One region of the Neobacillus sp. B24 genome, then DNA from elsewhere that is predicted to be linked to it. Evidence: a T-box and tRNA genes for the amino acid it is inferred to sense, from the RefSeq annotation. Region 1 holds a T-box; the other holds one or more tRNA genes.
The links. A T-box is a leader RNA that pairs with one kind of tRNA and senses whether it is charged. The one in region 1 lies ahead of proS (proline--tRNA ligase), so its partner is inferred to be a tRNA-Pro.
Positions count from the first base shown of each region.

Region 2: it has a tRNA-Pro gene. The T-box ahead of proS (proline--tRNA ligase) is inferred to sense a tRNA for this amino acid. The anticodon was not compared.

Region 1 covers NZ_AP035777.1:2,256,696-2,272,324, forward strand. Annotated here, with positions in the region: gene ACZ43M_RS11170 (ABC transporter ATP-binding protein) at 1-984, shown strand, start outside; gene ACZ43M_RS11175 (serine hydrolase) at 988-1,761, shown strand; gene ACZ43M_RS11180 (alanine/glycine:cation symporter family protein) at 1,817-3,274, opposite strand; gene ACZ43M_RS11185 (MMPL family transporter) at 4,128-7,241, opposite strand; gene ACZ43M_RS11190 (MarR family winged helix-turn-helix transcriptional regulator) at 7,225-7,707, opposite strand; gene ACZ43M_RS11195 (hypothetical protein) at 7,833-8,015, opposite strand; gene ACZ43M_RS11200 (cupredoxin domain-containing protein) at 8,127-9,017, opposite strand; gene ACZ43M_RS11205 (hypothetical protein) at 9,109-9,243, opposite strand; T-box leader at 9,411-9,627, shown strand; gene proS (proline--tRNA ligase) at 9,801-11,231, shown strand; gene ACZ43M_RS11215 (GNAT family N-acetyltransferase) at 11,465-12,025, shown strand; gene ACZ43M_RS11220 (YdcF family protein) at 12,060-12,647, opposite strand; gene hmpA (NO-inducible flavohemoprotein) at 12,851-14,062, shown strand; gene ACZ43M_RS11230 (DegV family protein) at 14,110-14,958, opposite strand; gene ACZ43M_RS11235 (SGNH/GDSL hydrolase family protein) at 15,210-15,629, shown strand, end outside.
Region 2 covers NZ_AP035777.1:4,433,184-4,448,812, reverse strand. Annotated here, with positions in the region: gene ACZ43M_RS22155 (DEAD/DEAH box helicase) at 1-264, shown strand, start outside; gene ACZ43M_RS22150 (solute symporter family protein) at 341-1,879, opposite strand; gene ACZ43M_RS22145 (DUF485 domain-containing protein) at 1,879-2,205, opposite strand; tRNA gene ACZ43M_RS22140 (tRNA-Ala) at 2,534-2,606, opposite strand; gene ACZ43M_RS22135 (MgtC/SapB family protein) at 2,688-3,383, opposite strand; rRNA gene ACZ43M_RS22130 (16S ribosomal RNA) at 4,108-5,657, shown strand; rRNA gene ACZ43M_RS22125 (23S ribosomal RNA) at 5,853-8,789, shown strand; rRNA gene rrf (5S ribosomal RNA) at 8,873-8,989, shown strand; tRNA gene ACZ43M_RS22115 (tRNA-Glu) at 9,031-9,105, shown strand; tRNA gene ACZ43M_RS22110 (tRNA-Val) at 9,110-9,185, shown strand; tRNA gene ACZ43M_RS22105 (tRNA-Lys) at 9,347-9,422, shown strand; tRNA gene ACZ43M_RS22100 (tRNA-Leu) at 9,432-9,516, shown strand; tRNA gene ACZ43M_RS22095 (tRNA-Gly) at 9,527-9,601, shown strand; tRNA gene ACZ43M_RS22090 (tRNA-Leu) at 9,607-9,695, shown strand; tRNA gene ACZ43M_RS22085 (tRNA-Arg) at 9,714-9,790, shown strand; tRNA gene ACZ43M_RS22080 (tRNA-Pro) at 9,807-9,883, shown strand; tRNA gene ACZ43M_RS22075 (tRNA-Ala) at 9,898-9,973, shown strand; tRNA gene ACZ43M_RS22070 (tRNA-Met) at 9,992-10,068, shown strand; tRNA gene ACZ43M_RS22065 (tRNA-Ile) at 10,252-10,328, shown strand; tRNA gene ACZ43M_RS22060 (tRNA-Ser) at 10,346-10,438, shown strand; tRNA gene ACZ43M_RS22055 (tRNA-Met) at 10,600-10,673, shown strand; tRNA gene ACZ43M_RS22050 (tRNA-Asp) at 10,677-10,753, shown strand; tRNA gene ACZ43M_RS22045 (tRNA-Phe) at 10,761-10,833, shown strand; tRNA gene ACZ43M_RS22040 (tRNA-His) at 10,858-10,933, shown strand; tRNA gene ACZ43M_RS22035 (tRNA-Gly) at 10,939-11,012, shown strand; tRNA gene ACZ43M_RS22030 (tRNA-Ile) at 11,017-11,093, shown strand; tRNA gene ACZ43M_RS22025 (tRNA-Asn) at 11,129-11,203, shown strand; tRNA gene ACZ43M_RS22020 (tRNA-Ser) at 11,207-11,294, shown strand; tRNA gene ACZ43M_RS22015 (tRNA-Glu) at 11,301-11,372, shown strand; gene ACZ43M_RS22010 (sensor histidine kinase) at 11,559-13,019, shown strand; gene ACZ43M_RS22005 (response regulator transcription factor) at 13,012-13,812, shown strand; gene ACZ43M_RS22000 (ABC transporter substrate-binding protein) at 13,953-15,251, shown strand; gene ACZ43M_RS21995 (carbohydrate ABC transporter permease) at 15,362-15,629, shown strand, end outside.

The sequences.
Region 1 (15,629 bases):
AAAAATTTAAAAAAACATTTCCACCTGGGCAAAAATGAAGTTTTAAAAGCAGTTGATGGGGTTTCTTTCCAGATTAATAGAGGGGAAACGTTCGGGATTGTCGGTGAATCTGGCTGTGGTAAATCGACGGCAGGAAGGACCATCATTGGATTATACGACCGGACCGATGGCGAAGTCATTTTTAACGGAAAAGATGTCCATACGCTAAATAATAAAGAAATGTTCTCCTTTCACCGGCAAATGCAGATGATTTTTCAGGACCCGTACGCTTCGTTAAACCCGAGGTCGACTGTAGCAGAAATTATCTCCGAACCGATGGAGGTTCACGGTTTATTTAAGAGTAAACAAGAACGCCTGCAGCGGGTGTATCAGCTGCTGGAGGATGTTGGTTTGAACAAAGACCATGCCAATCGCTATCCGCATGAATTCAGCGGGGGGCAGCGACAGCGGATTGGGATTGCCCGGGCACTAGCCTTGGACCCGGAATTCATCATTGCTGATGAGCCAATTTCCGCCTTGGATGTATCGGTTCAGGCACAGGTTGTTAATTTGCTGATGCGCCTGCAGAAAGAAAAAGGGCTGACCTATTTGTTTATTGCCCACGATCTTTCAATGGTGAAACAAATCAGTAACCGAATTGGTGTTATGTATTTAGGTCACATGGTGGAGTTGACTTCAAGCAGTGAACTCTATAAAAATCCGCTCCATCCCTATACCCAGGCATTGCTGTCAGCCATTCCGATTCCGGATCCGGATGTAGAGGACCGGCGGGAACGGATTATTTTAAAAGGGGAATTGCCGAGCCCGATTAACCCGCCAAGCGGCTGTGTATTCAGAACCCGTTGTCCGATGGCAATGGAGGTATGCGCAATGGAAAAACCGGCATGGCAGGAATTGGCCGAAAGCCATTTTGTCGCTTGCCATTTATATGATAAAAAGAAAACGGGCGGCCATGATTATTCCCAAGTCGCCGCAACGAGATAATCAATGAAAGCTCTCGAAGCAAAGATTAGAGATGAGCTGGCAGATTTCAGAGGCAGGGTCGGTTTGGCTCTTGAAATCGGGGATGAATGTTTTTATTACAATAGCGAGGAAGTTTTTCCTTCAGCAAGTGTGATTAAGGTTCCGATTTTACTCGCGGGACTTAAGCAAGCGGAAGAAGGGAAATTAAACCTGAATCAATTAACTGTGATTACAGATAGTGCAGGCGGTTCTGGGGTTCTGCAAAGTCTTTCCTCGCTTGCCTCCCTGACGATAAAAGATCTGATGACCTTAATGATTACCGTTTCTGATAATGTAGCAACAAATATGATAATAGATTTGCTCGGCATGAAGGATATCAATCAAGTGATAGATTGTCTAGGTATGAAGTCTACTAAACTAAATCGCAAAATGATGGACTTTGAAGCTAAACAACGTGGTTTAGATAATGTAACTAGTCCTTCCGATATCATGAAATGCCTTAAGGTAATGAATGGGAGCACCTTTTTATCAGAAGAATACAAAGAGGCTGCCTTAACGATCATGGGGGCACAACAATTTCAGGATAAATTGCCGGCGATGATGGACCCTGAAAGGATGTATATCGGGAACAAAACGGGCGGTCTACCGCATGTTGAGAATGACTGTGCGATTATTAGATATAAGGGAAAAACCGCTTACGTTTCAGTATTAACGGATATGCTCGAAGATGTTTATTATGCTAGACAAACCATTGCCAGAATCGGCAAACACATTTATGATTATTTGCTATCCGAATAAATCAAGCAAAAGAAAAGGACTGGCTCCCTAGTGGAGTCAGTCCTTTTGACTTTAATCAGCCAGTCTTTTCAGATTCAAGCGGATTGTATTCTTTCTCCCAGAAATCCGCATCTTTAATGCCTAATTTAACTGGATCGAATACAGGGTCCTTGCCATCTTTTAGCTGTGCTTCATAGTCGCGAAGCACTTTTAAAGTAGGTTTGGTGAGTAATAGAATCGCGATAATATTAAGCCAAGCCATACTTCCTACACCAACGTCACCCAAAGCCCAGGCAAGGGATGCCGTTTTCACGCTACCGTAAAACGTCATTCCGCAAATAATCACTTTCAGGGCAAGGATTGTCCATGGACGTTTGGTTTTTCTATTAATATAGGCTAGGTTTGTTTCTGCCATGTAATAGTAGGCCATGATGGTAGTAAACGCGAAGAAGAACAAGGATAATGCAACAAATGGAGCACCAAAACCAGGGAATACGGATTCCACTGCGGCTTGAGTATACCCAGGGCCAGGTTCAACATCAGCTAAGTTGTTAACAATGGCAGGCTTATCATCAGGAGTTACATTGTACATGCCTGTAATAATAATCATAAACGCTGTGGCTGAGCAAACTAATAATGTATCTACATAGACGGAAAATGCCTGCACAATCCCTTGTTTAGCAGGGTGGGATACCTCAGCGGCAGCGGCAGCGTGCGGTCCAGTACCTTGACCAGCCTCGTTGGAGTAAATTCCACGTTTTACACCCCAAGAAATCGCCGCGCCCAAAATACCACCAAATGCAGCATCGGCACCAAATGCACTTGAGAAGATCAGCTTAAGAACACCAGGCAATTCTGAGATGTTCATTATTACAATGATTAGTGCAACTAGAACATAACCCAATGCCATAAATGGTACAACAAACTCAGCAACGCGAGCAATCCGCTTTACACCGCCGAAAATGATGACGCCAAGTAAAACTACTAGAATAGCACCAGTAATCGCAGGGCTAATACCGAAAGCATTTTCAACACTTAAGGCGATGCTGTTTGCTTGAACGCCAGGTAAGAGCATACCTGTTGCTATTACCGTTACAACAGCAAATAATACTGCATACCATTTGATTTTTAGCCCTTTTTCTATGTAGAAAGCAGGACCGCCACGGAATAGACCATCTTGTTTAACCTTATAGACTTGACCTAATGTAGATTCAATGAATGCAGACGCGGCTCCTAAGAAAGCCATTACCCACATCCAGAACACGGCACCAGGGCCCCCAAACGCAATTGCTGTCGCAACCCCGGCGATATTACCGGTTCCAACCCTTCCGGATAAAGCGAGTGATAATGCCTGAAAGGAAGAAATCCCCGCTTCTGATTTTCCGCCTTTGAACATCAATTTAACAATATCCTTCATATGAGCTACCTGAAGGAATCTAGTTGCGATTGTGTAAAACAACCCTACCCCTAAACAAAGATAAATGAGTGCTTGGCTCCAAATAATATCGTTGAGCCAATTAACGATTTGCTCCATAAGTTTCCCCCTTTGTCTTTTAATCATTCCTATTATATATCAAACGTATGGTTAAATAAAGAATATTCTCTATTTTTAAAATATTATAATACAAAAATAATAAAGGAGAAGGGGGAAAAAAGCACGCTGAACAGCATGTTAAAGGGTTCACTTAAAGGGTGCACGAAGACAAATTGACACACGAAATGGCATACGAATTGACGTATGCCATTTTTGTTGTCGTACCAAGGGTTTAGAGGGTGTTTCAAGAAGAATTAACAGGGTATTAAATAAGTTTAATAGCAAGGGACAATACAAATTGTACAACGAAAAATTAATGTCAAATTAAATGCCATTTTTAATGCCAAAGCCGGTGCCAGTTGGGGAGTCTTTGGCTACCGAAATGGTGAAAATCCAGTGAGCTCGGTCGCCAATAGAGGGTCTTGGCTACAGAAATAGTAAACACCCAGTGAGTTCGGTCGCCAATAGAGGGTCTTGGCTACCGAAATGGTGAAAATCCAGTGAGTTCGGTCGCCAATAGAGGGTCTTGGCTACCGAACTGGTGAATACCCAGTGAGTTCGGTCGCCAATCGAGGGTCTTGGCTACCGAACTGGTGAAAATCCAGTGAGTTCGGTCGCCAATAAGGGGTCTTGGCTACCGAAATGAAGAAATCTTGGAAAAAAACGTGCCAATTCACTACTTCAAAACACCAAAGTTTTCTAAAACATCCTAAAAAAGAGTGCCATATTGATTCAAAAAAGCACTCTTTTCTATGTTATTTTGTTTTGAAATTCTCGGGCATTTGCTATGCCAAAACAAGGTCATGCACCTCTAAAGTGAACCCTTTAACAGCATGTTCAGCGCGCTTTGGGATTACCTTATGTCTGTGTTTCTTCTAAATGGCCACCAGTTTGCATCGCCAAATGTCCTTACCATTACTGGAACGAATAGCGGCAGGACAACTAATGCATACAAGGCTAGCCCAATTAAAAGAATCGTGGCAATTTGGAGCAATGATAAAACGCCTGAAGGCATCATTGCCGCGAATGTCCCTCCAAGGATAATCGCTGCCGAGATGATAACTGAGCCCATTTTCTTCATTGATTCGTGAATTGCCTGTTCAACAGGCAAGTTTCTAAACTCATTGAACCGATCCATTAAGAAAATACTATAGTCGATTCCAAGTGCGACCAGTATTACGAAGGCGAAGAATGGTACAGCCCAGCTGATGCCAGTATAACCTAACCAATTCATGAAAATCACTTCAGAAATCGACATCGCTGTATAATAGGTCAGAATCAACGAGCCTATCAAATAAAATGGCATAATAAATGACCGTAGCAAAATGACTAAGATAATACTAATCCCGGTAAGCATAAGGACAACCGTTCTCGTATAATCACCTTTGGAGATGGTATCCAAGTCCTTATGCATGCTTGATACACCACCAATCGCAACCTTGGCATTTTCAAGCTTCGTATCTTTTACTGCACGTTCTACTGCTTGCTTAATGGCAGGTATTGAGTCAATTGCTTCATTTGAATATGGGTTTCTATTAAAGACTACATCGATTGTCATCACTTTACGATCTTTTGACAAGTAGGTGTCTAGTACCGGCTCAAATTCCTTGCCATTCAGCATGTCTTCAGGAATATAGAACCCTGTTCGCTCTTGTTTGGATACCCCAGTAAGGTAATCTTGAGCAGAAGCTAAACCGTCTGAAACCTGGTTTAAACCTTCGGCACTTTGTGTTAAGCCGTCGGAAAGCTGAGTTATTTGACCTCCAATTGTCTGGAAGCCCGTAAGTAGTTCCTGCTGGCCATTATTGATTCCAGTTAAACCGTCAGTAAATTTAGGCAGATTGGACACAATTTCGCTTTGGCCATTTTGCATTTGATAAAGACCTTGTTCCAGCCTTTCAAGTCCTGGCAGCAGTTGCTCCATACCGTTGACAAGCTGTTGTTGACCGGCAATAAGTTGTGAAAACCCTGCATCGGCACTAGTAAGACCTTCATTTATTTGTTTCAATGCTCCTGCTAACTGTGCTGTAGCCAATTGGGCACCTGGTGCCTGTGGATTACCAGGAATCCCCTTTATGGTCATTTTAATTGTTTGGTAGTCGGGACTACCAACAACCTGCGGATAGTCTGTTTCTAAGTTGCTGAAGTTTTTATCTAAAGCCATAAGGCTTTGGTTAAGTTTTTCCAGATTACCTGAAATCTCACCGATACCCGCGTGTGCTTGGCTGTAACCTGCCAGTAATTCCTTGCTTTTTTCTAATACCTTAGCTGAATTGGATTTAATTTCAGCGAAGCCCTTTCTAATTTCAGTAGTTCCTAGTGAACTATCTTTTAAGCCTTTCTCAATAGTCGAGAGTCCGCCCTGAACTTTCGTCAAATTCGTTTTGATTTCTGTTATACCTTTGATTAATTGATCAATTCCATCTGTTGCCTGTTCCATTTTCGGCTGATTGGCCGCCATTTGGCTGCTGGCATCGGCAAGCCCATCACTGATTTGTTTAATTCCGCTATTCCCCTGATCCAGTCCGGCGCTTAGAGATTCAACCTGCTTTGAAATATATAGTTCATCAATCGGTTTTCCCGTCGGGCGGGTGAGGGAACGGACGGTTTTGACATCCTCCACTTTTTTCAACTCTTGACTGATATTTTCGGTTATCGCTACATAATCTGCACTATTCATTTTGTCATCGTTTTTAATGACAATTTGCGTCGGCATCGATTCTCCGGGACCAAATGCATCGGAGATAATATTAAAGCCTTTAATGGAAGCATAGTCATCACTGATCTCTTCCAGAGAGTTAAAAGATAATTGATCCTTGTAGGTGAACAAGAATGGAACAGCAATTATGACAACTAGAATAAACGCGATGAGTGGGCGCTTTAACGCGAAGCTTCCCATCACACCCCAAATTTTACTATCGGCATGTTCAAGCTTGCCTTTGGACGGCCAGAACAATTTCTTGCCAAGCACCGCCATGAAAAATGGAACAACTGTAACGAGAGCAAACAAAAGAATTGCTACGCCAACGGCAACAGCAGCAGCCGACTTATATAGTTGGAAGGTTGATAGACCGATAGACGCAAATCCAATTAGCACGGCGACACCGCTGAAGAAAACAGTTTTACCAGCAGTACGGTACGTTTTGACAATCGCTTCTGTGACGCTTTCATCATGAGCCAATTCTTCTTTAAAACGGCTAAGCAGCAAAATGCAATAGTCGGTTCCAATCCCGAACAGGACTGCTACCAGGAAAATCTGGGTGAACGTTGATAACGGAAAATCAAACTGATCCACGAGGATCGCTACTATAGATTGGGATGTCAGGTAGCTAAAGCCCACGGTAACTAATGGGATGATTGGTGCGACTGCCGACCTAAATACAAGCAGCAGAACGGCCAGGATGAAAACGACGGTAATACCTTCTGTTTTTTTCAAGCCCTCCTGAGAATTGGTGACAAGGTCCTCGCCAATCACCCAGCTGCCAGTATAATAGTGTTGAAGTTTTACATTATCGACTGCCTTATCTAAGTCCTTGACAATTTCTTTTGCTTCCCGGCCATTGGCAGTAACCTTCAATGATACAAGAATGGTTTTGCCATCCTTGGAAATAAGCTGATCCTCTAACTCCTTTTGTTTAAAATGGGTGAGGATATCGGTGATGCCAAGCTCTTCTTTGTTAGAATCCAGTTCGTTAATGGCTTTTTCCGCAGCTGCGAAATCTATGTCAGTCAGCTTTTTATCGCTGTGGAAAACAAGCGCTGTTTGCAGGTCGGTGCCTTTATTTTCGCTTGATTGTACATCACTAAGTATTTTTTGTGCCAAGGTGGATGAATAGCCCTCGGGAACGGCAATTTGACCTTTTTCCCGAACGAGATTCTCCATATTGGGAGCTGCCATAAATAAGCCGGCAATAACGGCAATCCAGGCAATCAGAATGATCCACTTTCCTTTAATGATCGTTCTCAATTGTGCTTTCCTCCAGTTCTTCCTTTTTCTTGTTGTCCAGTATTTGAGCTAGTTTTTCATATGTATTGATAAATGTGGTAATTTCGGTTTCATCAAATTTGGTAATAATAGATTCTACTAATTGATGAACTTTTTCCTTGCATGCTTGGTAAAGTTCCTTGCCATCGTCTGTTAACGCTAAATAAACGACACGGCGGTCATTTACATCACGGGTTCGTTGGATTAGGCCTCGGTCGGCCATCCGGTTGATGATGGCAGTGATCGCGCTTTTATTGACATCGAAGGCGTCGGCAAGTTGTGTTGAGGTACACTCGCCAGCCTTATGGATATAACTTAAAATATAATGCTGGTCATTCGTTAAGTCATTGCTAAGCTCCGCTTTTATAAGGGATTCCGCTTTTTTATGTACCTGAAAGGAAACATTCACATATCGATCTATTAATTCTTGAATTAGGGCATCCTTCATTGGGTCTCACCTCGTTTTTTTGATATTAGTTAAAGTGTTGAACTATTCACGTGATTAACTATAAATCAAATGGAAAATAGAGTCAATTAGAAACGTCCATAAAAAAGGCAGTGACCTTGTGATGGTCACTGCCCTTTAGAAACATTCAGTTTTTTCCTTTTAGCAATTTTTCTTACCAAATAAATCCCGGCAATTATAGCTAACAGGTTTAAAGAATCCCCAAGATTAATTGTCAAATTTAATTGGTTACTGACTCTTACACTATTCTGGTTGTTATTCGTAGAGGGAGTGTTAACTTCAGTATTCATGAAAACACCTCCAGATAACTTAATTATAATTCATTCATATTCAACAAGAATGGTTTTAATTTTAATCTCATAAATAAAAACAAGCCATGGTTCATGGCCTGTCAGGAAGAATTATTCAACAATTACTGTGCCTTTAAACATATTCATGCCGCAGCTAAAGGTGTATTCACCAGTTTTGTCAGGGGTAAAGGTTAACTTGGTTGTGCCTATTTTTAAATTGGCATTGTTAATATTAAAATCTGGCATATTGAAGGTGGAGAAACAGCTATTATCAATGGGATTCTGGATTTCAAGCTCAACGGTAACACCTTTTTTTACCCGAATCACATTAGGTGAATAACCTTTATCGGTTACAAGCATGTTCACCTTTGGTGAAGCTTCATCCGTTACGTCGATTTCAGTCTTGGGTGCAGGCTGACTGCTTGCTGTTTGGGAAGCTTGAGCCTCTGAACCGCCAGTTTTTGCAGGAAGATCCACCAGATCGCTGCTATATAAAAACAGAAACAGGGCGGCAAACACAACTCCACCAGAAATAATCGCAAACGGCGACATTTCTTCTGTCTTGACAGCAAATTTGTGACTACTTTCCGCTAGTATAAATAACATTACAAGGCCGATAATCACGATAAATATGCCCAATAATATGCCCAAAAGAATCATAGGATTGATGAATTGAAGAAAGACACCAAGAATGGCTCCAATGATTCCGCCAATTAAGCCAAACATCGAGCTCATGATAATAGCCAGCAGTCCAATGGGATGACCGGTCAAAAAGCCAAGAATAAAACCAATAATCATACTGATCCCGACGACAAGGAACATTTCGCCAGATAGTATTCCGATAATGGTCCCGAATAGCAAACCTGACATCGTAGAAATAGCAATGGAAATCATCAAGGCTGGAGTTTTGGCTAATTGTGCATTATTACGATAAAGAAGATAAATAGAATAGCCCGCAGCGGCAGCCACAATTAAGGCTGAAATAATCAAAAAAATAGTCATACCTACGTCTCCTCTTATGAGTTATCAACATAAGAGTATTATAAAGGGTATTAACACATTTGCTCCGCGAAGAATTGAACGTTTTATGAAACTATTTTTTCTCTTCGTTTTCTAACGCCTTTTTATAAATACGTTTTAGGGTATCGTTTTGCAATTTCATTATATCCAAAAGGAATTCCTTTTCCTCTTCTTCAATCTGTAGTTCATCCTTTTTCTTATCCTCCATGCAAATCACCCCGCTTTATCTGATAACTAGCATTTTACTCGATTTACCGAAGGCTTTAAAGTATGAAAGAATATTATTTTGCTAAGACTGGCATTATTATGAAAAATAATCCGCGATAGGAATTGACTTTTCTGTTGCATAACTATATAATTTTTTCAAAAATATAGCTTGAAACTATGACGAGGACTAGTAAATTGAATCTGTCTTAACAAGAGAGGGAACCATTGGTGGAAGGTTTCTTAAGGCAATCATTAGAACCTGCCTCCGAGTTCTGTATCGGATGTTACTTGAAGATACACGCGGATAAAATCCGTTATCATGGAAAGAGTATAAAGCAAACGCTTTATGAATTTAGGGTGGTACCGCCAGGCCTTGGTCCCTTTTTAGGATCAAGGCCTTTTTATATTTAAAAGCGGAGGCGCCTTGCCCAGGGGCGACAGGCATAAGACGAGCCGGCGAGAAGGCTGCTTTTTAGCCTTCTTGACGGATTGGCTTATGACCCCGAGCCCCTAGGCGCTGGAGCTGGATATAATTATTATTAACAATGAGGTGTCAAAATGGCTAAGGAATTTGTAAAAGATATTACTGCGATGGATGATGATTTCGCGCAGTGGTATACAGACGTCGTAACGAAAGCAGATCTAATTGATTATTCAAGCGTACGCGGGTCGATGATCATCCGCCCATACGGCTATGCGCTTTGGGATAATATCAAAAATGAATTGGACCGCCGCATTAAAGAAACTGGACATGAAAATGTCTATATGCCTTTATTTATCCCTGAGAGCTTGCTGCAAAAGGAGAAGGACCACGTAGAAGGATTTGCTCCTGAAGTCGCATGGGTAACACATGGCGGTTCTGAAGAATTGACGGAGCGATTGGTTGTCCGTCCAACATCAGAAGTCCTATTCTGTGAGCATTATAGCAATATCATTCATTCTTACCGCGACCTGCCAAAGCTGTATAACCAATGGGCTAACGTTGTCCGATGGGAAAAAACAACCCGTCCATTCTTACGGACCTTGGAGTTTTTATGGCAGGAAGGACACACCGCGCATGCGACGGATGAGGATGCAATGGAAGAAACCATCAAAATGCTGAATGTGTATGCCGAAGTTCTTGAAGGTATTCTAGCGATTCCAGTTGTAAAAGGCCAGAAAACGGAAAAAGAAAAATTTGCCGGGGCAAAAGCAACGTTTACAGTTGAAAGCTTAATGCACGACGGTAAAGCCCTGCAGTCCGGTACTTCCCATCACTTTGGAACGGGCTTTGCCGAGGCATTTGGCATCCAGTATACCGATAAAGAAGGTAAACTCCAGTATGTTCATCAAACATCATGGGGCTTCACAACCCGTGTTATTGGTGCCTTAATCATGGTGCATGGCGATGACCGCGGCTTGGTGATTCCGCCAAAAGCAGCACCAACTCAAGTCATGATTGTTCCAATCGCCCAGCATAAAGAAGGCGTGCTTGATTTTGCTTACGACTTGAAAGCATCACTTGCGAAGGTCGCCCGCGTTGATATCGATGCCAGTGACAAGAAGCCAGGCTGGAAATTCAACGAGTATGAAATGAAGGGTATTCCAGTTCGTCTTGAAGTCGGACCAAAAGATATTGAGAACAAGCAGGTTGTCTTGGTGCGCCGTGATACTTTGGAAAAAGTGATTGTGCCAATGGATCAATTAGAGGAGAAGCTTGTTGCGTTACTGGATGAAATCCAGTCTAATCTATACAATAAGGCGTTGAAGCACCGCGAAGAAAGAACTTCAGTTGCGGTGACGCTTGATGAGTTAAAGAACAGTCTTGAGGCAAAACCAGGGTTTATTAAAGCAATGTGGTGCGGCGAGCTTGCTTGCGAGGAGAAAATCAAAGAAGATACAGGGGCAACTTCCCGATGTATTCCATTTGAACAGGAAAAAATCTCTGATAAGTGCGTTTGCTGCGGTAAAGACGCCGATACAATGGTGTATTGGGCAAAAGCCTATTAATTTTACGGGCTCTTCCGGGGTGGAAGAGTCCTTTTTTTGGCTGCAGAGGATTATATCCGCGAAAAATTGGTGGATATCTGCGAAAAATTCGATATATCCGCGAAAAATTGAATATATCCGCGAAAAAATCAATATATCCGCCAAAACGACAAAATATCCGCGAACGCGGTTTTTACAAAGGATTTCTACTATAAAAGACGAATATATAAATCTTGGGGGGAGAGGACGACATAATGAAACCAATACTAAAAGAGTTTCCAGACGAGTTTATTACAGAAAGACTGTTAATCCGTAAGCCGATGCCAGGCGACGGAAAAGCTGCTTTTCAGGCGATGCAGGCGTCAATGGTGGAACTGAAACCATGGATGCCATGGGCTCATCGGGAGCAAACAGAGGATGATGTTGAAGCGAACATGCGTGAAGCTCACGCCAAGTTTTTGATTAGGGAAGACCTGAGATTGCATATTTTTAATAAGGAAACAGGAGAGTTTATCGGTTCGTCTGGCCTGCATCGAATAAATTGGGATATACCGAAGTTTGAAATCGGCTATTGGATTGACACCCGGCATGCTGGGAAGGGGTACATAACGGAAGCTGTAGCAGCTATAACCAATTTTGCCTTTACAGAACTGAACGCAAAGCGGGTAGAGATTCGCTGTGATTCAAAAAATAACAGAAGTAAAGCGGTAGCGGAACGTCTCGGGTTTCCACTTGAGGGGATTTTGAAAAATGATGGTTTGTCCGGGGACGGCAAAGATGTAAGAGATACTTGCGTTTACGCCAAGACAAAATAGAAAGAACTCGGCCTATAGAAGGCCGAGTTTTCATTTAATCGAGAATATATCTTTCTAAATAAAATTTGGAAATCGCCAAATATTCTCGCCCGTAAGACTTCACCACTGCTGATCTTGGTGTTTCCGCGGGAAGTCCCGAGGCCTCTAGCCCTTGATCGCTGGCGATGCTGACAGCCCTGTACAGATGAAAGGTATTGGTTACAATCACGCCATTGCTGGAATCAGCCGGAATTAGCTTTTTAGAAAAACGGACATTTTCAGACGTGTCTGTGGATTGATCCTCCAACATTATCCGCGACTCACTGATGCCTTGGTCAATTAACTCTCGCTTAATACATTCTGCTTCGGAAATGTCTTCGCCGCGGCCTTTGCCACCCGATGCAATGACGACCGTATTAGGATTATCTTTAAGATACTCCGCTGCGGCATCAATTCTGCGGTCAAGTGCCAACGACGGAACGGTGCCATTTACTTTCGCACCCAAAACGATTAAATAATCGGCGTTCTTTGGTGTCTCCAACTTGATGGATTCACTAATTTTAAATTGCAATAAACCAACATAAATAATCCCCAATACTAAAAAACAGAAAAAAATAACTAAATTTCTCTTCTTACGTTTCATGTTTCTCCTAGTCTTTTTTTCTTTTATAGTAAGCTATCATATAAATAATTTCCAGCATAATGCCAAGAAACAGATGGGAAAAGTGTCCTGTGTCCTAGTTCGAATTATTCAAAAATAACAATGTGTGATTTAAATCACTAAATCACTGTGCTGGTTGTCATATAATCACTGTGTAAATAGTGGAAACCAGAGGAGTGTTAAAAGTGTTAAGTCAAAAAACAATTGATATTATTAAATCAACTGTTCCGGTACTGGAGGAACATGGTGAAAAAATTACGACAAAATTTTATCAGCTCATGTTTGGAAACCATCCAGAATTATTGAATATTTTTAATCATGCCAACCAAAAACAAGGCCGGCAGCAAAAGGCCTTAGCAGGCACCGTATATTCTGCGGCAATGTATATTGATAATTTGGAGGCCATCCTCCCAGTCGTAAAACAAATTGCGCATAAGCATAGAAGTCTTGGGATCAAGCCGGAGCATTATCCAATTGTCGGCAAACATTTGCTGCTGGCAATTAAAGAAGTGTTGGGGGATGCTGCAACAGATGAGATCATTGATGCTTGGGCGCAGGCCTATGGTGTCATCGCAGATGCCTTTATCAGTGTCGAAGCCGAGATGTATCAGGAAGCCGAAACACAACAAGGCGGCTGGGATGGTTTCCGCCCCTTTGTGGTAGCTCGTAAAGTAAAGGAAAGTGATGTTATTACATCCTTTTATTTAAAACCGACTGATGGTAAAAAGATTGCCAGCTTTAAACCGGGACAATATATTAGTATCAAACTTGAAATTGAAGGCGAAAAATTTACCCATATCCGCCAATACAGTCTATCCGATGCACCTGGCAAGGACTATTATCGAATCAGTGTCAAGCGTGAAGGCGGTAATCCTAATCCAGATGGGGTTGTGTCCAATTACCTTCATGAAGGTGTAGAAGAAGGCGAACTGCTTATGGTGAGTGCGCCAGCAGGTGATTTTGTGCTTGATACCGCTCAAGAGAACCCTGTTGTTCTGTTGAGCGGAGGTGTTGGCTTGACACCAATGTTTAGTATGCTAAAAACCGTGGTTGAAGTTCAGCCAGAGCGGAAGGTTACTTTTGTTCATGCCGCCCAAAATAGCAATGTCCATGCCCTTAGAACTGAGGTTGAGGAGTTGGCACAGCTTGAAAATGTGACATCTTCCTTATTCTACGATTCACCGACGGAAGAAGACCGCAAACACCATCGTTTTGATGTAGAAGGGTATATTACCTGTGAATGGTTGAAAGAGAAAGTTTCCATTGAAGATGCCGATTTTTATTTCTGCGGTCCAGTTCCATTCATGAAAGCCATAAACAGCTTCCTTCAAGAACTGGGTGTCAATGAAGAAAGAATTCATTTTGAATTTTTCGGTCCAAAAGCTAGTTTAGTTTAAAAAAAGAGAACCCGATTCCACTACTATTGCGGAATCGGGTTCTTTTATTATTCACAAACCCACGAAAGTCCAAGTGTTCCAACCCCCGTATGCACGCCGGCAACGGTGATTAGCATCATAACTTCGGTCTCTAACTCGGGAAATTGTTCATTTATATATTTTTCAAACGTAATAGCCTTTTCCTGTTCGTGTGCATGAAGGATGACTGCTTTCGTTATTTTATGTGTGTCTAAATCATCTAGTAAGCGATTGACGAGCCAGGATAGTGCTTTTTTTTCGGACCGGACTTTGTCCTTGATTTTGGCAGTTCCTTCCTCAATCGATAGGATCGGTTTAATATTTAACAGTGATGCCAAAATCTTCTGCCCTCCAGATACACGGCCGCTTTTGTGAAGCTGGTCGAGATTGGAAGGGACTAAGTATAGACGGGTATTATCGCGCAGACCATTCAGGTGGTGGACTAATTCGTCCATTTCAACTCCCTGCTCAATTAGCCCCATGCCTTTTTTTATTAAAAAACCAAGTGGATAGGAACCGGTACGAGAATCAATAGCAAATAGCTTAAAGCCTGCCATTTCCGCAGCCAGGACAGAAGTCTGGTATGTTCCCGTCAAGATGCTGGAGGCATGAATCGCAACCCCATAGTCATAGTCTTCCTTTAATTTTTCATATAGTTCAACAAAATCACTAAGTGAAGGCTGGGATGACTGGAATTTTCCTTGTTCTGTTTTCATTCTTTCATAAAAAACTTCCTGGGTAATATCAATGGTTTCTTTGTAAAATTCATCATTAATCACAACGTGCAGGGGAATGACATGGATTTGATGCTCCGCGATAAATTCCTCGCTAAGCGATGATGTTGTGTCTGTAATCCAAGCAATTTTAGCCGGGTTCATTTCATTTCTCCTCCTGAGAATGCACCTTATTTATAGTTTTACCCGCTACATGTATGACTTTATTAAAGCATTTTTTGGACTAAATCATAGAATAGAGGATATTCAGGTATATAACCAAGTAAACAATACTGGAAGGGCAAAACTTGGTCAATAAACAAATGTCATGTTTATCGCAGAAATTTTTTATTACTAAAATTTTATTCTAGTATCGAACTGTGATTTAATGAAGGTAAGATATTGGCCGGAAAGGAATGAGCACTTTGAGTAGAAACATGGTTCGCTTTTTTACTATAATTGCGGCTTTATTTTGCCTGATGTGGCTAATTGGACTTGGCTTGTCGGTCAATGAATACTATGCCGGAAAACCGGATAAACTGCCGTCGGCTAGTGAGCAAAGTCCGGAAAAGACTGATAACAAAAAGGGATTAACAATTGTGGCAATAGGTGACTCACTGACCCGAGGGACTGGTGATGAAACGGGCAAAGGTTATGTCGGCGTTTTAGTTGATGAACTAAAGGAAAAAACAAAACAGCCTGTGCAGCTGACAAACCTTGGCATCAATGGCCAGCGTTCGGATCAATTGCGGGAACAGGTTCAGCAGACTGAGGTCGGGCGGCAAATTCAAAAGGCTGACGTGGTTTTAGTCACAATTGGCGGGAACGATTTGTTT
Region 2 (15,629 bases), 2.2 Mb from region 1:
GCGAAAAAGGAAAAGGAAACTGCGCAGGAAGGCTCTGCAAGGGGAGAAAAGAAGGACAAAAATGTTCAGCAAAAGTCACAGCACCAGAAAAAAGCAGGTCGAAGTCCAGAGCCACAGGGAAAGGCTGGAGACAAAAGAAAAGGGACGCAGCAAATAAAATCCAGGAGTTCAAAGCCAAGTTTTGCTAAAGGGAAACCAACCACCAAATCCGAAACAACGAGAACCAGAACAAAAAATAGCGCCGGAAAGAAAAAACAACGGTAAAGGGTTGGGTTGAACACTATCATCACAATACAAAAGGTGCCTAATCCCCTATATGGGTGTCAGGCACCTTTTTTTATTATCTACCTAAACCGATACCGGTATTGGATTTAACCAGTACTTCTTCATATTTCTTTACATCAGCTTTTTCGCTGGAGAAGATGGTTCCGAGGTATCCGGCTAAGAATCCAAGTGGAATGGAGATGATCCCCGGAGTACTATATGGGAAGATTGGGTTTCCGACAAAGATGGCTTTTCCAACTTCCGGACTGAATACATTCGGGCTGATCAAAACTAATCCGATAGCCGAAATAAGACCAACTGCCATTGCCCACACAGCGCCGGTTGTATTAAAGCGTTTCCAGTAAATTGTGTAGATGATAACTGGTAAATTGGCACTTGCAGCTACAGCAAACGCCAACGAAACAAGGAAGGCCACGTTCAGTGTTTGGGCACCCAACGCCAGGATAATGGAAATAACGGAAACGCCAATTGCCGCAAAACGCGCCATCTTTACCTGTTGCTTTTCTGTCGCTTGACCTTTTTTCAAAATTTCATTATAAAAATCGTGGGCAAACGCAGATGCTGCGGTTAACACAAGACCTGCCACTACGGCAAGGATTGTCGCGAAAGCTACTGCGGAAATGAAGGCAAACAGCATATTGCCTCCTAAGGCCTCTGCCAACAACGGTGCAGCCATATTGCCGGCAGCGTTAGCGGCAATAATCTTCTCGTTTCCAACAAATGCCGCGGCACCGAAGCCAAGGAAGATGGTCATAACATAAAATAACCCTATGATCCATGTTGCGTATACAACCGAAGAGCGGGCAGTTTTAGCATCTTTAACCGTAAAGAAACGGACCAGAATATGCGGCAAGCCTGCTGTACCGAGTACAAGCCCCATATTTAAAGAAAGTGTATCAAGTCCGTCCTTATATTTAACTCCAGGATTTAAGAATGTATCTTTTAATGGAGTTGCTGTTTTCATTTGGGCGAACATATCGGTAATGCTGAAGTTGAATTTCGCAAAAACAATAATGGAAATGACCAAGGTCCCGCCCATTAATAGTATGGCTTTGATAATTTGAACCCAGCTTGTTGCGTGCATTCCGCCAAAGATAACGTATACCGTCATAAGTACGCCAACGATTAAGACAGAAGTTGTATATTCAAGCCCTAATAATAATTTAATAAGTGCACCAGCCCCAACAAGTTGTGCAATCATGTAAAAAATAGAAATGGCCATCGTATTCATTGCGGCAAAGCCGCGAATTTTCTTAGCGTTGAAACGTGCGGCAATCATGTCAGCAAATGTATACTTGCCTAGATTTCTTAATGGTTCAGCAACTAAATAAAGAACCACCAAATAGGCAACCAGAAACCCAATGCTGTAAAAGAAACCATCAAAGCCCTGTAAGGCGACTGCTCCGGCGATACCAAGAAAGGAAGCTGCCGACATATAGTCTCCCGCTATGGCCATACCGTTTTGCCAGCCAGTCAGGCCGCCACCCGCAGTATAAAATTCACTGGCATTCTTTGTTTTTTTCGAGGCATAGTAGGTAATGACTAAGGTCACCAATACAATTCCAAGGAACATAAGGAACGCAGGAGTATTCATCAGCCATTCCCCCTTTCTGAGACAACTTGATTAGCTAACTCATCAAATTTAGCTGCCTTTTTAGAATAGAGCATGCATAATCCCCAGGTCATCACAAATTGCAAAAACGCAAACACCCATGCCCAAGTAATATCGCCAATAAATTTTGTATTTAGGATCGTTGAATACGAGGTTAGGATAGGCAAGGCAAAGTAAAAACAGAAAAAGAAGATGGTTAATGGAATAATGAATTTCTTCTTTTCGGCAAGTAATGCTTTAAACGAAGCAGATTGGGCAATAGCACTGTAATCGCTTTCAGAAACAGTATTAAATTTTTTAGCCTCCAATGTGAAGCTCCCCCTTTCGGTATAAACCCCTTAAAAAAATAAAAAAAGTAAACAATGATGACTGATGGATAGGTTGAGGATAAGATGGTGTTTTGTCAGTGGTGTAGAGCGAAAAAAGTTTTTATTAACCTCCTCTCTATTTGACAGATATTTCACAACTTTGGAAATATTTTATGTTTTTTATTATAATTTTAAGAGAATCAGGGACGCAAGAGAAATTTTTATTAGAATAGAAATTATTTTATAGGTAATTTGGGAGGGAGGCCGCGGAAGAAAGGGTATAAAAAAGAAAAAACCTTTGCAATAAGCAAAGGTTTTCGAAAAATAATGGAGAATAGGGGGCTCGAACCCCTGACCTCTTGCATGCCATGCAAGCGCTCTCCCAGCTGAGCTAATCCCCCAAACAATGGTACAAGAAGAATTATATCTGGATTATTTTTATATTGCAAGAGGAATTTTGGGAGAAAGTTAAAAATTCTCCTTCAGCTAATACTTTCTATTTCTACCTTATTTACACCCTCTAATACCGAAACGGCAGCATATACATCCGTTGTTTTCTCCCGGTAGTCCACTGCTACTAAAATTTGCACAAGATGGTCTCCATTATCTAAATCCTTGATCCTTAGCCTGCGAATAATATACTCTTTTTCCATTAAATAAGTGATTGCTTTATCAATTTGCGCTTGGTCTCTAATAAACAATTGGAGCATAATTTCTTTTTCTCGTAATTGTTTCGGTCCGAAAATTTTCATGACTGCCGGAACCAATTCGACACTTATGATCAGCAGGGCCACCCCGACAAATGCTTCTAGATAAAAACCGGCGCCGACCGCAATCCCTATTCCGGCTGCCCCCCAAATCATAGCGGCAGTCGTAAGTCCCGATATGCTGTCATTGCCACGTCTTAAAATAACCCCTGCACCAAGAAAACCGATACCTGAGACAATTTGTGCCGCCAAGCGGAGCGGGTCCATCGTAATTCTAACCTTATCGGAATTGGGAAACATATATGCTGATTCAATAGATACTATAGTAAGAAGACAACTGACAACGGAAATGACAAGACTTGTTTTTAATCCTACTGGTTTCCGTTTCAGTTCTCGTTCCAACCCAATTATCAGCCCGAAGACAGCGGAGATGAAAAGCTTAATTAAGATATCAAAATCAATGCTGCTCATTTAATTCACGTCCATTAGTAGTGTAGGAAGACTTTATTTTGAAAAATAACCTAAAAATACTCTAGGATTACATTCATTTGCTAATTTGATTGTACCTATAATGGAGCACTTTATGGAAGAACAAAAATAAATCCTTACGCCGTATTGGAATTAGGTGCCATCCCCAGTTTCTACATCAACTTTTTTATGAAATGTAGTACCGCATCATGTTACGGTCTATTATTATTTGGTTAAAACGTTCGAAAAAGAGTATCTTTAATTACATATACGATTGTTGTCTGTTTTATGAGTATGATTCTTTATTCATTAATGGAATAGTGGCAAGGAACCCTTGATTTCCATATCCAATACCTTTATTTTATTTGGGTAACAAACTAATTTTTGAATTTAAGTTTCCCTGAAGTTTTATGAAGAAGTCTTTTTGAAGAAGTTTTATAAAAATTATATTGAAAACATATTTTAATCATGGTATATTAAATCTCGTCCTCTTCGAGAGCGTCAAAACAACATTGAAAAAGAAATTCAAAAAGTTGTTGACATTACGATGAGAGATATGTTAAATTAAAGAGGTCGCTTTTGAGCGGCTAGGTAAAAATGAGTGAAGAAATCCACTCAAGATATTATAGTTCTTTGAAAACTAAACAAACAAAAACGTCAACAATAAAATTATTCATTCCTAACGGAATGAAGCCAACGTAACTTTTATGAGCTAATCAACTCATCTTTTTTGGAGAGTTTGATCCTGGCTCAGGACGAACGCTGGCGGCGTGCCTAATACATGCAAGTCGAGCGAATCAATAGGAGCTTGCTCCTGTTGGTTAGCGGCGGACGGGTGAGTAACACGTGGGCAACCTGCCTGTAAGACTGGGATAACACCGGGAAACCGGTGCTAATACCGGATAATTCTTATCAACACATGTTGGTAAGCTGAAAGTCGGTTTACGCTGACACTTACAGATGGGCCCGCGGCGCATTAGCTAGTTGGTGAGGTAACGGCTCACCAAGGCGACGATGCGTAGCCGACCTGAGAGGGTGATCGGCCACACTGGGACTGAGACACGGCCCAGACTCCTACGGGAGGCAGCAGTAGGGAATCTTCCACAATGGACGAAAGTCTGATGGAGCAACGCCGCGTGAGCGAAGAAGGCCTTCGGGTCGTAAAGCTCTGTTGTCAGGGAAGAACAAGTATCGGAGTACCTGCCGGTACCTTGACGGTACCTGACCAGAAAGCCACGGCTAACTACGTGCCAGCAGCCGCGGTAATACGTAGGTGGCAAGCGTTGTCCGGAATTATTGGGCGTAAAGCGCGCGCAGGCGGTCCTTTAAGTCTGATGTGAAAGCCCACGGCTCAACCGTGGAGGGTCATTGGAAACTGGGGGACTTGAGTGCAGAAGAGGAAAGCGGAATTCCACGTGTAGCGGTGAAATGCGTAGAGATGTGGAGGAACACCAGTGGCGAAGGCGGCTTTCTGGTCTGTAACTGACGCTGAGGCGCGAAAGCGTGGGGAGCAAACAGGATTAGATACCCTGGTAGTCCACGCCGTAAACGATGAGTGCTAAGTGTTAGGGGGTTTCCGCCCCTTAGTGCTGCAGCTAACGCATTAAGCACTCCGCCTGGGGAGTACGGCCGCAAGGCTGAAACTCAAAGGAATTGACGGGGGCCCGCACAAGCGGTGGAGCATGTGGTTTAATTCGAAGCAACGCGAAGAACCTTACCAGGTCTTGACATCCTCTGACACTCCTAGAGATAGGACTTTCCCCTTCGGGGGACAGAGTGACAGGTGGTGCATGGTTGTCGTCAGCTCGTGTCGTGAGATGTTGGGTTAAGTCCCGCAACGAGCGCAACCCTTGATCTTAGTTGCCAGCATTTAGTTGGGCACTCTAAGGTGACTGCCGGTGACAAACCGGAGGAAGGTGGGGATGACGTCAAATCATCATGCCCCTTATGACCTGGGCTACACACGTGCTACAATGGATGGTACAAAGGGCTGCAAAACCGCGAGGTTGAGCCAATCCCATAAAACCATTCTCAGTTCGGATTGCAGGCTGCAACTCGCCTGCATGAAGCCGGAATCGCTAGTAATCGCGGATCAGCATGCCGCGGTGAATACGTTCCCGGGCCTTGTACACACCGCCCGTCACACCACGAGAGTTTGTAACACCCGAAGTCGGTGGGGTAACCGTAAGGAGCCAGCCGCCTAAGGTGGGACAGATGATTGGGGTGAAGTCGTAACAAGGTAGCCGTATCGGAAGGTGCGGCTGGATCACCTCCTTTCTAAGGAATAGTTAGTCCTTACGGACTAATAAAACGTTGATTGTTTTCTGTTTGTTTAGTTTTGAGGGAATTATTCTCTCGAAACTTTTTTGTTCCTTGAAAACTAGATAATCGTAAGAAGAAGTAACCAAGTAAAAACCGAGTGATCGCCATTTTAGTTTTTCTCTCTAATGAATGTTAGAGTAAAACCTTTTAGGTTAAGTTAGAAAGGGCGCACGGTGGATGCCTTGGCACTAGGAGCCGATGAAGGACGGGACTAACACCGATATGCTTCGGGGAGCTGTAAGTAAGCTTTGATCCGGAGATTTCCGAATGGGGGAACCCACTGCTCGTAATGGAGCAGTATCTTTACCTGAATACATAGGGTATGGAAGGCAGACCCGGGGAACTGAAACATCTAAGTACCCGGAGGAAGAGAAAGCAAACGCGATTCCCTGAGTAGCGGCGAGCGAAACGGGAACAGCCCAAACCGAAAGGCTTGCCTTTCGGGGTTGTAGGACACTCAACATGGAGTTACAAAGGAACGGGGTAAATGAAGCGGCCTGGAAAGGCCAGCCGTAGAAGGTAAAAGCCCTGTAGTTGAAACTTCGTTCCCTCCTGAGTGGATCCTGAGTACGGCCGGACACGTGAAATCCGGTCGGAAGCAGGGAGGACCATCTCCCAAGGCTAAATACTCCCTAGTGACCGATAGTGAACCAGTACCGTGAGGGAAAGGTGAAAAGCACCCCGGAAGGGGAGTGAAATAGTACCTGAAACCGTGTGCCTACAAGTAGTCAAAGCCCATTCATGGGTAATGGCGTGCCTTTTGTAGAATGAACCGGCGAGTTACGATTACATGCGAGGTTAAGTTGAAAAGACGGAGCCGCAGCGAAAGCGAGTCTGAATAGGGCGTCATAGTATGTAGTCGTAGACCCGAAACCAGGTGATCTACCCATGTCCAGGGTGAAGTCCAGGTAACACTGGATGGAGGCCCGAACCCACGCACGTTGAAAAGTGCGGGGATGAGGTGTGGGTAGCGGAGAAATTCCAATCGAACTTGGAGATAGCTGGTTCTCTCCGAAATAGCTTTAGGGCTAGCCTCACGTAGTAAGAGTCTTGGAGGTAGAGCACTGTTTGGACTAGGGGCCCTCATCGGGTTACCGAATTCAGACAAACTCCGAATGCCAATGACTTATCCGTGGGAGTCAGACTGCGAGTGATAAGATCCGTAGTCAAAAGGGAAACAGCCCAGACCACCAGCTAAGGTCCCAAAGTATACGTTAAGTGGAAAAGGATGTGGAGTTGCTTAGACAACCAGGATGTTGGCTTAGAAGCAGCCACCATTTAAAGAGTGCGTAATAGCTCACTGGTCGAGTGACTCTGCGCCGAAAATGTACCGGGGCTAAACGTATCACCGAAGCTGTGGGTGGACACCATTAGGTGTCCGCGGTAGGAGAGCGTTCTAAGGGCGTTGAAGCTAGACCGTAAGGACTGGTGGAGCGCTTAGAAGTGAGAATGCCGGTATGAGTAGCGAAAGACGGGTGAGAATCCCGTCCACCGTATGCCTAAGGTTTCCTGAGGAAGGCTCGTCCGCTCAGGGTTAGTCGGGACCTAAGCCGAGGCCGAAAGGCGTAGGCGATGGACAACAGGTTGATATTCCTGTACCACCTCTTTATCGTTTGAGTGATGGGGGGACGCAGGAGGATAGGGTAAGCGCGCTGCTGGTTATGCGCGTGTAAGCAGTTAGGCTGAGAAGCAGGAAAATCCGCTTCTCACATAAGGCTGAGCTGTGATGCCGAGGGAAATATAGTACCGAAGTTCCTGATTCCACACTGCCAAGAAAAGCCTCTAGCGAGATAAAAGGTGCCCGTACCGCAAACCGACACAGGTAGGCGAGGAGAGAATCCTAAGGTGAGCGAGAGAACTCTCGTTAAGGAACTCGGCAAAATGACCCCGTAACTTCGGGAGAAGGGGTGCTCATTACGGTGAATAGCTGTGATGAGCCGCAGTGAATAGGCCCAGGCGACTGTTTAGCAAAAACACAGGTCTCTGCGAAGCCGCAAGGCGAAGTATAGGGGCTGACGCCTGCCCGGTGCTGGAAGGTTAAGAGGAGGGGTTAGCGTAAGCGAAGCTCTGAATCGAAGCCCCAGTAAACGGCGGCCGTAACTATAACGGTCCTAAGGTAGCGAAATTCCTTGTCGGGTAAGTTCCGACCCGCACGAAAGGCGTAACGATCTGGGCACTGTCTCAACGAGAGACTCGGTGAAATTATAGTACCTGTGAAGATGCAGGTTACCCGCGACAGGACGGAAAGACCCCGTGGAGCTTTACTGTAGCCTGATATTGAATTTTGGTACAGCTTGTACAGGATAGGTAGGAGCCTGAGAAGCCGGAGCGCCAGCTTCGGTGGAGGCGTCGGTGGGATACTACCCTGGCTGTATTGAAATTCTAACCCGCACCCCTGATCGGGGTGGGAGACAGTGTCAGGTGGGCAGTTTGACTGGGGCGGTCGCCTCCCAAAGAGTAACGGAGGCGCCCAAAGGTTCCCTCAGAATGGTTGGAAATCATTCGTAGAGTGTAAAGGCACAAGGGAGCTTGACTGCGAGACCTACAAGTCGAGCAGGGACGAAAGTCGGGCTTAGTGATCCGGTGGTTCCGCATGGAAGGGCCATCGCTCAACGGATAAAAGCTACCCCGGGGATAACAGGCTTATCTCCCCCAAGAGTCCACATCGACGGGGAGGTTTGGCACCTCGATGTCGGCTCATCGCATCCTGGGGCTGTAGTCGGTCCCAAGGGTTGGGCTGTTCGCCCATTAAAGCGGTACGCGAGCTGGGTTCAGAACGTCGTGAGACAGTTCGGTCCCTATCCGTCGTGGGCGCAGGAAATTTGAGAGGAGCTGTCCTTAGTACGAGAGGACCGGGATGGACGCACCGCTGGTGTACCAGTTGTCTTGCCAAAGGCATCGCTGGGTAGCTATGTGCGGACGGGATAAGTGCTGAAAGCATCTAAGCATGAAGCCCCCCTCAAGATGAGATTTCCCATAGCGTCAAGCTAGTAAGATCCCTGAAAGATGATCAGGTTGATAGGTCAGAGGTGGAAGCATGGTGACATGTGGAGCTGACTGATACTAATCGATCGAGGACTTAACCAAGTCATGTATTACTGGTGAACTCGTTTTTACAACACTTCTTCTGCATTATCTAGTTTTGAGGGAATGAAACCTAAAAAAAATAGTCTGGCAACTATGGCGAGAAGGTCACACCCGTTCCCATACCGAACACGGAAGTTAAGCTTCTCAGCGCCGATGGTAGTTGGGGCGAAAGCCCCTGTGAGAGTAGGACGTTGCCGGGCTAAGCCCCTTTTGGGGCTATTATTTTGTCTACATTATAGTTGGCCCCTTGGTCAAGCGGTTAAGACACCGCCCTTTCACGGCGGTAACACGGGTTCGAATCCCGTAGGGGTCACCATTTCGGAGGATTAGCTCAGCTGGGAGAGCATCTGCCTTACAAGCAGAGGGTCGGCGGTTCGATCCCGTCATCCTCCACCACTTAAATTAAAGTATGAGCCATTAGCTCAGTTGGTAGAGCAACGAGCAAAGCTTCTATGAAAAGGCTGCGAGTTGTACATGCCGAGCCGCTTCTTGAATATTCTTTCTGAGGCGGGGACATCTGACGTCCACAATCAAAATTTAGGGAATCATCATAGTATGAGCCATTAGCTCAGTTGGTAGAGCATCTGACTTTTAATCAGAGGGTCGAAGGTTCGAATCCTTCATGGCTCACCATCAAATATTGCGGGTGTGGCGGAATTGGCAGACGCACCAGACTTAGGATCTGGCGCCGCAAGGCGTGGGGGTTCGACTCCCTTCACCCGCACCATTTATATTTTGCGGAAGTAGTTCAGTGGTAGAACACCACCTTGCCAAGGTGGGGGTCGCGGGTTCGAATCCCGTCTTCCGCTCCAGAAATGCCGGGGTGGCGGAACTGGCAGACGCACAGGACTTAAAATCCTGCGGTAGGTGACTACCGTACCGGTTCGATTCCGGTCCTCGGCACCATTTATTTCAATCTTATATGCGCCCGTAGCTCAATTGGATAGAGCGTCTGACTACGGATCAGAAGGTTATGGGTTCGACTCCTGTCGGGCGCGCCATTTTAAATTATATTTTCGGGAAATAGCTCAGCTTGGTAGAGCACTTGGTTTGGGACCAAGGGGTCGCAGGTTCGAATCCTGTTTTCCCGACCATCTTACATGATTATGGGGCCTTAGCTCAGCTGGGAGAGCGCCTGCTTTGCACGCAGGAGGTCAGCGGTTCGATCCCGCTAGGCTCCACCATAACTCAATTAGAAATTTGGCGGTGTAGCTCAGCTGGCTAGAGCGTACGGTTCATACCCGTAAGGTCGGGGGTTCGATCCCCTCCGCCGCTACCAAATTGTCTCATAACCATATTGGTTAATGAACCTTTACTTGGACCTTTAGCTCAGCTGGTTAGAGCAACGAGCAAGGCTTCCTTGAACAAGCTGCGAGTTGTACCCATCGAACTGCTGCTTGAATAAGCTTTCTGAGATGGGGACAGACAGATTTTAACCATATTGGTTAATGAACCTTTACTTGGACCTTTAGCTCAGCTGGTTAGAGCAGACGGCTCATAACCGTCCGGTCGTAGGTTCGAGTCCTACAAGGTCCACCAATAGTTTTATATATAATGGAGGAATACCCAAGTCTGGCTGAAGGGATCGGTCTTGAAAACCGACAGGCGGGTTAAACCGCGCGGGGGTTCGAATCCCTCTTCCTCCGCCATTATAAACACATTTTTATTGTCGCGGGGTGGAGCAACGACCATTGCATCGTTGAATATTCTGCGAGTTGTATCAATCGAGCTGCTGCTTGAATAAGCTTACTGAGATTGATACAGTCATACGTTAGCTTTTAGCATGACGTAATCTTATACTTCTTATTGTCGCGGGGTGGAGCAGTCCGGTAGCTCGTCGGGCTCATAACCCGAAGGTCGCAGGTTCAAATCCTGCCCCCGCAATTCGGTCTGGTAGTTCAGTTGGTTAGAATGCCTGCCTGTCACGCAGGAGGTCGCGGGTTCGAGTCCCGTCCAGACCGCCACTAAAGTGGCTCAGTAGCTCAGTCGGTAGAGCAATGGACTGAAAATCCATGTGTCGGCGGTTCGATTCCGTCCTGAGCCACCTTCTATTTAAAAATAAATCACGGCGGTTGTGGCGAAGTGGTTAACGCATCGGATTGTGGTTCCGACATTCGAGGGTTCGATTCCCTTCAGCCGCCCCATACATGCGGGTGTAGTTTAGTGGTAAAACCACAGCCTTCCAAGCTGTTGTTGTGAGTTCGATTCTCATCACCCGCTCCATTATGGGCCTATAGCTCAGCTGGTTAGAGCGCACGCCTGATAAGCGTGAGGTCGATGGTTCGAGTCCATTTAGGCCCACCATATAATTTGCATTGAGTATGCAGCTTTCTTATTATTCCGCAGTAGCTCAGTGGTAGAGCTATCGGCTGTTAACCGATCGGTCGCAGGTTCGAATCCTGCCTGCGGAGCCATATAGAGAAGTACCCAAGTGGCTCAAGGGGCTCCCCTGCTAAGGGAGTAGGTCGCGGAAGCGGCGCGAGGGTTCGAATCCCTTCTTCTCTGTAATTTGGCCCCTTGGTCAAGCGGTTAAGACACCGCCCTTTCACGGCGGTAACACGGGTTCGAATCCCGTAGGGGTCATACAAAGGGACTGATGACAATATGTCATCAGTTTTTTTGTGTTTTCTGTTGATTACTCACATACTTGATATAAAATGGTACTTTGGGCTTAAAAAAAGTCAGAATCATTTGGATTCAATTGAATTTGGAAGAGGTTGGGTTTAAACTAAAAAATAGCCCATAAAAGGAAAAGAGAGGAAGTAATCTGTGGTATCTATCCGTACTAAAATTATTGTGTACTCCATGGTCCTTGTACTCCTAATTAATAGTGTTGCTTATTTTTTGTTTCAAAACAGCCAAAAATCCGGTGAAGAATATAATGCCATCTTGCAAAGATTCTTTTTGTTAAATGACCTATCTATCAGTACAAAAGCTGTCTACGAGTCCATAGATGATTATTTGCTTGATCATTCTAGTGATAGACTGGGCAGTTATTCATCTGAACGGGAAAAGTTAAAATCTTTGCAAGCCCAACTAAAAATACATATTAACCAAGATATTGCAGTAAAGAATTACTATTACTTGATTGAAAGTTTTCTAGACGAATGCAGTGTGATCATAAATGCATATGATCGAAATGAGATTGAGGTTTACTCGGCCCATTTAACGGAATTGTCAAGAATATCGCTATACATACAAGAGGCGACATTGGCATTAATTAATCATGAATTAACGAATTATCAAACGTTCTATAGAGAAATGCATAAAAGAAACGAGCTCTTCAGCTCAATTGGCATTTTTATTTTTGCTATAACCATATTTCTCAGCCTATTATTTGCCCTTTGGTTTTCAAAAGGGATGACGAAGCCAATAACCCATTTATCACAGGCTGCGAAGGAAATTTCGGCGGGTAAATTTGACGGTCCTGATATTAAAGCACCTACAAGGGATGAACTTCGTTTTCTGGCCGAAACATTTAATAATATGAGAGAAAATATTCGCCGATTAATTCAGGAAATTAAACAGAAATCAGAGTTAGACAACTTGTTAAAAGAAATGGAACTTAAGAGTTTGCAAAATCAAATAAATCCTCATTTTCTCTTTAATACATTAAATACTGTTTCAAGAATGGCCTACATTGAAGGTGCGGAACGGACTAGTGATTTGATTGATTCCGTAGCGGCATTACTAAGATACAATCTGGGCAGCCTGGACAAACCGACGACTTTGAAGGAGGAGGTCGCCGTCGTTCATAATTATTTTTTTATCCAAATGACCAGGTTTGGTGACAGGGTACAGTTTAAGAAGGAGATTGATGAGTCTTGCTTATCACTCCCAATACCTTCTTTAACATTGCAGCCAATTATTGAAAATGCATTTATCCACGGCGTTGAGTCTTATGAGCGCGATGCAGTTTTAAGTCTTCGGGTTTATAAAAAAAATAGTCAAGTCATTGTTGAAGTAGCAGACAATGGGGTTGGAATGGATGAACAAACAAAGAAAAGATTAGTGGAGCTAGATGATACTATGCACTACAGTCAACAATCAACCAAGCACACCGGGCATTCGACAGGGATTGGACTTCAAAATGTAATAAAGCGATTGCAATTATTTTATGGACAGGACCAGGTAGTTGAAATTCAATCCAAAAAGGGTGAGGGAACGGTAATTGTGCTAATGCTCCCAGTTGCTGCTGAAAGTGAGGTTATCGCAAAAGGTTATGTATAAATTACTAATTGTAGATGATGAGATGCTGGAAAGACAGGTACTTAGGCTGATTGTATCAACAAAATTAAAAGAGATAGAGATTGTTGGAGAGGCTGAAAACGGGAGAAAAGCAATCCAACTGGCTCACCAATTTGCTCCTGATATCATCATTATGGACATTAAAATGCCAGGGATTGATGGTATTGAGGCAGTAAAATTAATTAAAGACCAGCAGCCACATATAAAAGTCATCATGCTATCAGCATTTGATAAATTCGAGTATGCAAGACAAGTCATGCAGCAGGGTGTGAAAGAATATTTATTAAAACCTGCCCGAAAAGATGAACTAGTTGCAGCAGTAGAGCGGATTCTTTCCGAACTCAAGATGGAAAGACAGGAAAAAGAAGAGCAAGAAAGTTTAAGAAGAAAACTTCAGTCAGCGATAGTACCTATTGAAACCGAAGAAATGGATTGGAATCTTGTTTATGAAGACAAAAAGATGAATAAAGTAAAAGGATTTATAGAGGAGAACTTTACTAAGTCAATTTCATTAGAAGATGCAGCGGAGCATGTTGGTATTAGTCCCTATTATTTAAGTAAGTTGTTTAAAGAACGATTTTCTGTTAATTTTATTGATTACCTTACTCAATTACGGGTAGATAAGGCCAAGGAAATGATGAAAAATCCAGAAAGCAGCTTGAAGGAAATCTGTTATAACGTTGGGTATAAGGACCCTAACTATTTTAGCAGGGTGTTTAAAAAAACTACTGGCCTTTCTCCTAGTGACTATAGAAGACGACTATTGATAGGGTAATCGAAAGATATTTCTTATATATCACAAAAAAGTGAAGATGAATGCAAAAGATTAAAGGAAGTTCCGGAACAGTTATCTGAATATTAGTGCTATATTGGTAAATGAAAGAGCTTTCATAAGGGAAGAGGGGGAGAAAATTAATGAAAAAAGCTTGGTCGATCATGTTAATAGTTTTGCTTATGGCTTCATTTGTATTAGCAGGCTGTAGCTCCGATACATCTTCTGGAGGAAATTCTTCCGGCAACAAATCGGGAAATAAAGATGCAACGCTGGATATTTTTAGTTGGTGGACAGGTGCTGGGGAAGAAGATGGATTAAAAGCATTAATTGAATTGTTTAAAGAGAAGCACCCGGATGTGAAAATTGAAAATGCAGCGGTAGCGGGTGGTGCAGGTACAAATGCAAAAGCAGTACTTGCCAGCAGGATGCAGGGAAATGATCCTCCTGCAACGTTCCAGGTTCACGGCGGATCCGAGCTAAATGACGGATGGGTGGCAGCCGGTAAAATGGAGACACTCGATGATCTTTATGAAAAGGAAGGCTGGAACGATAAGTTTCCAAAGGATTTAATTGACCTGGTGAGCAAGGATGGACATATTTATTCAGTTCCTGTAAATATTCATCGAGGAAACGTTCTCTGGTATAACAAAAAGATTTTTGCAGAGAACAATTTGGAGGCACCAAAAACATTTGATGATTTCTTTAAGGTGGCAGACGCTCTTAAAGCCAAAGGGATTACTCCTCTAGCACTTGGGGATAAAGAACCTTGGACAGCCACTCATTTGTTTGAAGATGTGCTATTAGGTACGCTGGGAGCAGATGACTATAAGAAATTATGGACAGGCGATCTCGCGTTTGATGATGCTAAGGTGAAAGAAGCGGTTGAAACATTCAAGAAAATGTTATCTTACGTAAATGAAGACCATAGCTCAAGAAACTGGCAGGATGCTTCACAGCTTGTAGGAACCGGAGAAGCAGCAATGAATGTGATGGGCGACTGGGCAAAAGGATATTTTTCAAATGATTTAAAGTTGAAAGCAAATGAAGACTTTGGCTGGGTTGCTACGCCAGGAACAGATGGATTGTTTATGGTAGTTACGGACACATTTGGCTTGCCAAAAGGTGTGGATAATCCGGATGATGTAGAGAAATGGCTTTCTGTCTTAGGATCTGTTGAAGGGCAAGATGCATTCAATCCATTAAAAGGATCCATTCCTGCCAGGATTGATGCAGACAAATCGAAATACGATGTTTATGGACAGCAAACAATGGAAGAATTTAAAACAGCCAAACTGGCTCCAAGTTTGGCACATGGTTCGGCTGCGCCAGAAGGATTTTTAACAAAGGTAAACCAAGCGGTCAATATTTTCGTAACGCAACAGAAAGTGGATCAATTTGTAGATTCGTTGAAAAATGCATCTGGTGATCTTAAAAAGTAAACCATTGCGGGGAGGAGAGGACGGTGTCTCTCTTCCCTTTTTTCATAGGGGGGACATAAGTGGAAACTGTTAAAACACCACCATCACTGGAAAATCAATCAAAATTAGCAATTACGGAAACAAAAAGAAACCGCCCTTTGATAAATGACAGGGTTAAGGCAATTATTTGTCTGCTTCCTTCCATAATCCTGATTGCCATTTTCGTCTATGGCTTTATAGGATGGACGGGATACGTCTCGTTAAGCAATTGGAATACTCTAATTCCTGACTTTTCCTTTGCCGGACTTAAAAATTATGCTTATTTGTTCAATGATTTTCGCTTTCAGGCGGATTTAAGAAATACGCTTTTCTTTACATTGTTTTTTATCATTGCCGTTC